One region of the Rahnella aceris genome, then DNA from elsewhere that is predicted to be linked to it. Evidence: predicted binding sites of a transcription regulator. Region 1 holds the regulator's gene; each other region holds the start of a gene.
What was found. Region 1 encodes PhoB, which activates phosphate uptake and scavenging genes when phosphate is short. Its sites were predicted from a motif close to CTGTCATAAAACTGNCNNAT; they were not measured.
Positions count from the first base shown of each region.

Region 2: the regulator PhoB is predicted to act here: its motif matches at 1,574-1,593, upstream of opgB (phosphatidylglycerol--membrane-oligosaccharide glycerophosphotransferase).
Region 3: the regulator PhoB is predicted to act here: its motif matches at 1,485-1,504, upstream of pitA (inorganic phosphate transporter PitA).

Region 1 covers NZ_JAADJV010000001.1:2,590,471-2,593,635, forward strand. Annotated here, with positions in the region: gene GW591_RS11835 (helix-turn-helix domain-containing protein) at 1-154, shown strand, start outside; gene phoR (phosphate regulon sensor histidine kinase PhoR) at 188-1,507, opposite strand; gene phoB (phosphate response regulator transcription factor PhoB) at 1,530-2,219, opposite strand; gene sbcD (exonuclease subunit SbcD) at 2,447-3,165, shown strand, end outside.
Region 2 covers NZ_JAADJV010000001.1:1,974,397-1,977,561, forward strand. Annotated here, with positions in the region: gene opgB (phosphatidylglycerol--membrane-oligosaccharide glycerophosphotransferase) at 1-1,341, opposite strand, end outside; gene GW591_RS08950 (ABC transporter ATP-binding protein) at 1,761-2,477, opposite strand; gene GW591_RS08955 (ABC transporter ATP-binding protein) at 2,474-3,165, opposite strand, start outside.
Region 3 covers NZ_JAADJV010000004.1:207,487-210,651, forward strand. Annotated here, with positions in the region: gene GW591_RS19165 (BaiN/RdsA family NAD(P)/FAD-dependent oxidoreductase) at 65-1,264, opposite strand; gene pitA (inorganic phosphate transporter PitA) at 1,576-3,081, shown strand.

The DNA of each region.
Region 1 (3,165 bases):
GAAAGAAAAAATCAGTCAGGGCGTACTGGCAAGACTCATCAATATGTCCGCCAACAGCATTCAAAAATGGGAGCGGGATGAAACCAAACCCACCGGAGCGGCGCTGATCTTACTGATGCTAATTGAAGAAAAAGGTTTACAGATCATCTGCTAAAAGAAGCCACAGCTTGTTGCTGTGGCTTGATTTTTATCCCTTTACGCCGCTTTGGCTGGCCTGTTCCTGAGGAACAATCAACTTCGGCGCCAGCATAAACATAAACCGGGTACCGACGCCGACTTCACTCATGACTTCAAGTTTCGTGTGGTGATGGCTGAGCGCATGTTTGACGATTGCCAGTCCCAGTCCGCTGCCGCCGGTCTGACGTGAACGGGCTTTATCGACGCGGTAGAAACGTTCGGTCAGGCGCGGCAGGTGCTGCGGCGCAATGCCCGGTCCGTTGTCGCTGATCTGGAACTGTGCGCCATGCGGCGTTTGTTGCCAGCTGACTTCAATCCGTGTCCCCGCTGGCGTGTGGTTAACCGCGTTATACACCAGGTTCGACACCGCGCTGCGCAGTTGATCTTCATTACCAAAGACCTTCAGCTTGTCGTTTACGCGAAACACCACTTCATGCCTGCCGTTGCTTAACGTTTGCACTTCACGTTCGAGCATGCCGAGCATCACCGGAATATCGACTTTCTCGTGCAAATCAATATTCGCTGAGGCTTCGATTTTCGACAGCGTCAGCAGCTGCTTCACCAGCCCGTCCATGCGCCGCGTCTGTTCCTGCATGGTATCCAGCGCTTTAGTGCGGAAAGGCTCTTCCAGCTTGGCGTCTTCCATCATTTCCAGATACCCCTGCAATACCGTCAATGGGGTTCTCAGTTCATGACTGACGTTAGCGAAGAAGTTACGCCGTGCGCCTTCAAGCTGACGCATCTGGGTCACGTCGCGTGCCACCATCAGCAGTTGTCCTTCGGAATAAGGCATGACGCGAAATTCGACATAATGCTCATTATTGAGTTGTAAATTCAGCGCCCGGCTGAAATCGCGGGTCTGGATCCACAGCCGGAATTCCGGATAACGCAGCAGGTTGAAGATATGTTGCCCGTTATCTTCCGGCCAGCGGAAACCGAGCAAATCCTGCGCCAGTCCGTTACACCAGAAAATATTGCCATCTTCAGTGGTCAGCACCACGGCATCCGGCAGCGATTCGGCACCGCTGCGAAAACGTTTGATGAGCTGACCTAATTCCCGACGGCGACGCCGGTTGCGTATCTGCATCTGGTTCAGCCCGTAAAACAGCGGCTCCCAGCTCCAGCGCCCATTCGGTGGCGTAATGCTGCGGTCGAGCCACAGCCAGTGAGAGAGTTTAAGCTGGTTGTAATAATTCCAGCCCAGTGCCGCCATCAGCGACACCAGGAGGAGCCAGCCGAAATGGCCGACGAAGATACCGAGAATTAACGCTGGCAGGCAAAAGAGAAACAATTCACCCGCCAGTCGTTTCCATGACAAACGTTCTAGCACACAGATTCTCCGCTGTGAGGGCTCAATAACGCGTTGAAAAACGGTATCCGGTACCACGAACAGTCTGGATCATTCTGTCATGTCCACTGGTTTCCAGCGCCTTACGTAAACGACGAATATGCACGTCAACCGTGCGATCTTCCACATAAACGTTAGTGCCCCAGACGTTATTGAGCAACTGTTCGCGGCTGTATACACGTTCGGAATGGGTCATAAAGAAGTGTAATAACTTAAATTCGGTCGGCCCCATATCGAGCGCCTGCTCGTTGGCCATTACCCGGTGAGACGACGGATCCAGGCTTAAACCCTGCATGTCGATCACTTCTTCCACCGCCATTGGCGAGATGCGACGCATCACGGCTTTAATGCGGGCAACCAGTTCTTTCGGAGAAAACGGTTTGGTGATGTAATCATCGGCACCCACTTCAAGGCCGCGCACCCGATCTTCTTCTTCACCGCGTGCGGTCAGCATCATCACCGGAATTTCGCGGGTCAGTGCCTCACGTTTAAGATGCTTAATAAACTGAATACCGGAACCGCCAGGTAACATCCAGTCAAGCAGGATCAGTTCAGGGTAAGGTTCAACAAGCTGCCCAATCGCTGAATCAAAATCCTCAGCTTCTACGGCCTGATAGCCATTTTGTTCCAGTACAAAACACACCATTTCACGGATTGGAGCTTCGTCTTCAACCACCAATATACGTCTAGCCATCGTAGGTCCTGCCAATAGGTTAGCGATCTTTTATTTGATTGCGGGCGCCATTATGCGTCAGTTTTGTGACAGATTTATGAATGAAAAGAATGGTTCATTACAGTCAACTATGACAGATAATTTCCGGCCATCTTGCTGAAATTGGTCTGATTTATCGGGGACAGCTTCCCCTGCCGACGTTTATACTTTACCCCATTGTCGTCATCCAGGGTTCATACGGGAGTCTCATGCGCCTGATCCACACGTCAGACTGGCATCTCGGCCAGTACTTTTTCACTAAAAGCCGTGCAGCCGAACATCAGGCATTTTTGCACTGGCTGACCGGTCAGGTGCAGCAACATCAGGTCGATGCCGTGATTGTCGCGGGCGATATTTTCGACACGGGTTCCCCACCCAGTTATGCCCGCGAATTGTATAACCGCTTCGTGGTGGAATTACAGCAAACCGGCTGCCAGCTGGTGGTGCTGGCTGGTAACCACGATTCTGTCGCCACGCTCAATGAATCGCGCGAGCTCCTTTCCTGCCTGAATACGCGGGTGATTGCCACCGTCGGTGAAAACCTTTCTGAACAGATTTTAGTGCTCAGTCAGCGTGACGGGAAACCCGGCGCGATACTGTGCGCTATCCCGTTTTTACGCCCGCGTGATCTGCTCGCCAGCCAGGCGGGACAGTCCGGCAGCGACAAGCAACTGGCATTGCAGGAAGCCATCGCCGCGCATTATGACGCGCTCTGGCAGGCTGCGCAGGCCAGACGTGACGAACTGGGCATGCCGCTGCCTATTATTGCGACCGGCCATCTGACGACTGTCGGTGTCAGTACCTCTGATTCCGTGCGCGACATCTATATAGGTACGCTCGATGCGTTTCCGGCGCAGGCCTTTCCGCCGGTCGATTATGTGGCACTGGGTCATATTCACCGTGCACAATGCGTCGCCAAAACCGAACA
Region 2 (3,165 bases), 620 kb from region 1:
CATCATATCCAGTACGGTCGCGCCATTATCCAGGGTGCTGCGTTTCGCACCGTTCAGCTCCCCCGCCGGATGACGGCCGTCGAGTACGAAGAACAGGTCTTTACGGTTCTGTTTGGTCAGAATGTTGTAAGCCGTGTTGTTCATCGCCAGATGATCGGAAGACACCACAATGATGGTGTTATCGAAATAACCGGACTTTTTAATCTTATCGATAAATGCGGCAATCAGTTCCTGACTGCAGGACACGGCGCTCAGAGACTGGTTGGCTTTACCGTTCACTTTATATTCCTTGCGGGTACAGCCGCGGGAAATAAAGCCGTCCGGATGATGCGTATCAACGGTCAGCGTGAACAGTGAGAACGGCTTACCTTCCTGACTCAGCGTCACGAATTTTTTGTACACCTCATCCAGCAAGGTGTCGTCATACCAGCCCCAGTCATTTTTATAAGACGGGTCCGCCACAGTCGGACGCAATTCGTTGTAACCATAAAGATGGTCGAAACCATGGGATTTCAGGAAGGTCCCTTTGCCTGCGAAAGCCAGTTCAGCGCCCTGATAGAAATAGTTGGTATAACCTGCACCTTTGAGCACATCGCCAAGACAGACGTTTTCAGGGTAGAAGGTCGCCAGTGCACTGGAGGCATTACCATCAAACGGCGCAAACAGCGGGATCCCACACTGAGAAGCCACCATACCTGCAATGGTATAGCCAGTGCCCGGCAACTGTTTGGTGTTGGTGAAATCGGTACTCTGCGCTTTATGGCGGTTTAATTCGGTGGTCAGGCCGGGGAAGACTTTGTCATCAAAATACGTGCGTTCCAGACTCTCGCCGTAGATATAAACCAGGTTAGGCTTTTTCGCGCCTTTAATGGCTTTTTCGGGCACTTTGTAATAGGTACTAAAATCTGCACCGCTGCCTGAGATTTGCGTTTTGACCAGACGCGAGATGTTCTGGAATGCCTGTGTGGAACCGACAGAAAAGACCGCCAGCACCACGGCCAGCGCACTGTAGACCGCGCTGCTGTTTTTGGCACGACGCTGCTTCAGCCCCCACGCCAGCAAAGCGAATACGCTGACAAGCCCTGCCAGTAAACCGATAAACGGCAGGATATATTTATTGAGCCCCGCCCCTTTCAGGCTACTGGTGACGGTATATAACACTGCGTCCGTGATGCCTTCACCGGTGAAATAATTGCTGCCGATCAGGATGACGTTAAGAATGACGTAAAGCCCGAGGAAAAACAGCACCAGTGAAAACCAGACACGGCTGGCCGACGCCCGCGTGACGTAGAGAAAAATAGAAGAAAGAAATAATACGAAGGAAATTATCTCAGAAGCCATTTCAGCACCCTGTCTGATTTAAACAATAAACTCTACGACCCATTTCTGCTGTTTTGCGAGCAGCGCCGACGGTTCAACTCATCGAGCGAATGACCCGTTTGTCATTCACTTACTTCATCCCTGAGACAGGAAAATTCATGCCAAAAACGGATAGCGCTATATAGCCTGTTGATCCTGGTGGGTCAACGCCTTAACACGGCTTCAGGCCACTGATGTGCCCAAAAAAACTGACGTTTTACAAATTCATGACAGCTAATTCCGCATGATACCTCAGAAAATTAACTTTCCGGTCACCTTTCTGTAAGAATTGCATGATAGCGGAATACTGTGGGCGAAATGTGGAGGCAGGTTGAAAATGCGGAAAAAAGTTGGCGGGAAGGCCCGCAATACGGGGTATCGCGGGCATTGAAGATGAAAAATCAGATTCCTCCGAGATAAGCTTTCCGCACCTCCTGATTATGTAAAAGTTCCTCGCCTGAACCGCTAAGCCGAATTTGTCCGTTGACCATCACATAACCCCGGTCAGAAAGCCTGAGCGCATGATGCGCATTTTGCTCCACCAGAAAGATAGTCATGCCGTTTTTTGCCAGTTCGCGCAAGGTCTGGAAAATCTGTTTAACGATAATAGGCGCCAGCCCAAGACTCGGTTCATCGAGCAGTAACAGCTTCGGGCGACTCATCAGCGCACGGGCAATCGCCAGCATTTGCTGTTCACCACCGGACATGGTCATCGCCCGTTGTTTACGGCGTTCCTTCAGGCGCGGGAATAACTCAAACATGGTGTGCAGATCTTCTGCCGCGTGTTTATTCCCGACGGGAATGGTGCCCATCAGCAGGTTTTCTTCCACGGTCATATCCGGAAAAACACGTCGCCCTTCCGGCGATTGCGCTATGCCAGCCGAAGCCACAAAGTGTGTCGATTTGCGGCTGATATCTTCCCCGCGAAACAGGATCTGCCCGCTCTGTATACGTGGCTGGCCGAATATCGACATCAGCAGCGTTGATTTCCCGGCACCGTTAGCACCAATCAACGCCACCGTTTCCCCCTCATGCACCTGCAAAGAGACCTGCTGTAATGCCTGAATCGCCCCGTAATACACATTCACATCACGAAATTCCAGCATCGCGTCGCTCATAAGCTGACCTCGTCGTCTTCATCAGCACCCAGATACGCGGCAATGACTTTCTCATCGTTCTGAATAGCCTGCGGTATTCCTTCGGCAATCACGTCGCCGTGGTCGAGCACGATAATGTGGTCGGAAATGTCCATCACCATGCCCATATCATGTTCGATCAGCAGCACGGTGATGTCGTGATGATCGCGCAGGAAGCGGATAATTTTGCTCAGCGTACGTGTTTCAACCGGATTCAGACCGGCTGCCGGTTCGTCCAGGCAAATCATTTCCGGCGCGGTACACATCGCACGGGCGATTTCCAGCCGGCGCTGCTGACCGTAAGACATTTCCCCTGCCAGCCGGTTGGCACAATCCACCAGTTCCACCACTTCCAGCCAGTAAAATGCGCGGTCCAGCGCCTGATTTTCCGCACGGCGATAACCCGGCGTATTGAGCACACCGGCAATCAGGTTGCGGTTGGTTTGCATGTGCTGAGCGACCAGCAGATTTTCAACCACCGACATTTCACGAAACAGCCGGATATTCTGAAAGGTACGCGCCAGCCCGGCGCGGTTAACCAGGTGTGTACCGCCGAACATTTTGTAGAAAATACGTTTGCCCAGTTGCGCTGGTTTTATCCAGTCATCAGGCTGAAATTTCTGCCCGAGCACCTGGATTACATTGGTCGTCCGGCGGCGCGTATTGAGCA
Region 3 (3,165 bases), on a different contig from region 1:
CACGAACTTTAATGTCTCAAATTCAGGTTAGATCACAAACTATTTATTCAGATCACCGTCTGTATTATTCCAGAACAGCCACCAGATCCTGCGCACATGCCCACGCCGAGCTCCATGCCCACTGGAAATTGTATCCGCCCAGCCAGCCGGTCACATCCACCACTTCGCCGATAAAATACAGGCCGGGGACTTTCGCTGCCGCCATCGTTTTTGAAGATAATTCTTTGGTATCGACGCCGCCGAGTGTGACTTCCGCCGTGCGGTAACCTTCGGTGCCGTTCGGCTGTACCTGCCAGTTTTGCAGTTGCTCAACCAGTTCGGCCTGCTGCGGCACGTTCAGCTGTTTCAGCGTCACGTCCGGCAATTGCCCCAGCGTTTGCAGACATTCGACCAGACGCTTCGGCAGTTGCATTGCCAGCGTGTTTTTCAGACTCTGATTTGGGTGTTCCTGACGCTGTGCATTCAGAAACGCCGCCAGATCGACATCAGGAAGTAAGTTAACGCTCACAAACTCGCCAGGCTGCCAGTAACTGGAAAGCTGTAAAACGGCCGGGCCGGACATGCCACGATGGGTAAAAAGAATGCTTTCACGGAAGACAGTGCCGTCTTCAGCAGTGAGCACCGCCGGGACTGACACCCCGGAAAGCGTCTGCAAGTGATCGAGCAGCGGCTTGTGCAGGGTAAATGGCACCAGACCGGCGCGGGTCGGCAGTACTTTCAGGCCAAACTGTTCCGCCAGACGGTAACCGAAGGGTGTCGCGCCCAGCCCTGGCATGGAAAGCCCGCCGCTGGCAATAACAAGTGAGTGAGTGCTTACAGTTGAGCCATTCACTTTGATAACAAAGCCATTTTCGGTTTTCTGCACGTCGGAAATCTCGCTGCGCAAGCGCACATCGACATTGCCCTGCTCGCATTCTTTATCGAGCATGGTGACGATTTGCTGCGCCGAGTCGTCGCAGAATAGCTGCCCGAGCGTTTTCTCGTGCCAGGCGATGCCGTAACGGTTGACCATATCGATGAAATCCCACTGGGTGTAACGCGCCAGCGCGGATTTACAGAAATGCGGGTTTTCGGAAAGATAGGCAGCGGGTTCGGCATAAAGGTTGGTGAAATTGCAGCGTCCGCCGCCTGACATCAGAATTTTTCGCCCGGTTTTTTTGCCGTTATCCAGCAGCAGAACACGGCAGCCACCCTGTCCGGCCTGTGCTGCGCAGAACATGCCTGCCGCACCTGCACCAATGACTACCACATCAACCTGTTCCACTTTTGGCCTCTCTTTTCCGGAAATTCAACTACGTTTTAGATAAGGTTTGCCCTGTTAACCGGGGCTTTGAGTCGCGGATTGTAAGGGACGGAGGGCTGTTAAACCAGCCAGACAGACTGCTTGCCGGACGTCGTAAGTAAATGTTTCTGCGTTCAAAGGAGGAATAACATATTGATAGATAAATACTTAATTGAAATAAAGCCAAACATTGAACTGTTTTTAGTCAAAAAAATGTCATATTTTCCTTTTCCCGTCCCCCTGTTCTCGCAGATAATGCGCGGCGTTCATGACCACTAACTGGCGTAACAATTATGCTGCATCTATTTGCCGGATTGGATATTCATACCGGTTCGTTATTGATTCTCGCGTTACTGTTTGTTCTGTTCTATGAAGCCATTAACGGTTTTCATGATACGGCCAACGCAGTGGCAACCGTCATCTATACCCGGGCAATGCGTTCGCAATTAGCGGTCGTGATGGCAGGGGTATTTAACTTCTTTGGCGTCCTGCTCGGTGGTTTGAGTGTGGCCTATGCCATCGTTCATTTACTGCCAACCGATTTGCTGCTCAATGTGGGTTCTGCTCATGGCCTTGCCATGGTGTTCTCTATGTTACTGGCGGCGATCATCTGGAACCTCGGTACCTGGTATTTCGGCCTGCCGGCGTCCAGCTCCCACACCCTTATCGGCGCCATCATTGGCGTAGGGCTGACCAATGCATTAATGACTCACACTTCCGTGGTCGATGCGTTAAACATCCCTAAAATGATTGGTATTTTTGCTTCGCTGATTATCTCTCCGCTGGTCGGGATGATTATCGCCGGTACCATGATTTTCCTGCTGCGCCGTTACTGGAGTGGCAATAAGAAACATGCCCGTATCCACCTGACACCGGCGGAACGTGAGAAGAAAGACGGCAAGAAAAAACCGCCATTCTGGACACGTACAGGTCTGATTCTGTCGGCTATCGGCGTGAGTTTCTCTCACGGCGCTAACGATGGTCAGAAGGGTATCGGTCTGATCATGCTGGTGCTGATTGGCGTGGCGCCAGCCGGTTTTGTGGTGAATATGAACGCGACCGGTTACGACATTACCCGTACCCGCGACGCCGTGACACACCTCGGCCAGTATTATCAGCAACATGTTGATGCCGTGCCGCACGTGGTTGCACAGACGCCAATAGTGCCGGCACCGGACGTCAATATCGCACCGACCGATGAGCCTAAAGTGTTCCACTGCGACAGCAGCCACGCACTTGACGCTATCGGCCGCGCGCAAACCCTGCTGACCAATCTTCAGTCTTACAGCGACCTGGCACCGGAAGAACGCAGCCATATGCGTCGCCTGCTGATGTGTGTTTCTGATACTGCGGATAAAGTGGCCAAGCTGCCGGAAACCTCTCCTGCAGACAAACGCTTCCTCGGCGAGCTGAAAACAGACATTCTGCAAACCGTTGAATACGCGCCTATCTGGATCATTATCGCTGTGGCACTGGCACTGGCGCTGGGTACGATGATTGGCTGGAAACGTGTCGCAACCACTATCGGTGAGAAGATTGGTAAGAAAGGCATGACTTACGCACAGGGTCTGTCTGCACAGCTCACGGCGGCGGTCTCCATCGGCGTAGCCAGCTATACCGGCATGCCGGTATCCACCACGCACGTGCTGTCTTCTGCGGTCGCAGGAACCATGATTGTCGATGGTGGCGGTGTGCAGTCGAAAACCGTGAAAAACATCGCGATGGCGTGGGTCTTAACCCTGCCTGTGTCGATTGTGCTCTCCGGTGTCCTGTACTGGATTGCACTGAAGCTGATCTGATGATTGTCTGACCGGCATGAAATAAAAAGGCGACCTTGCTCAGCAGGTCGCCTTTTTTGTTTCCTTTTTCACGCATCCTCCCTC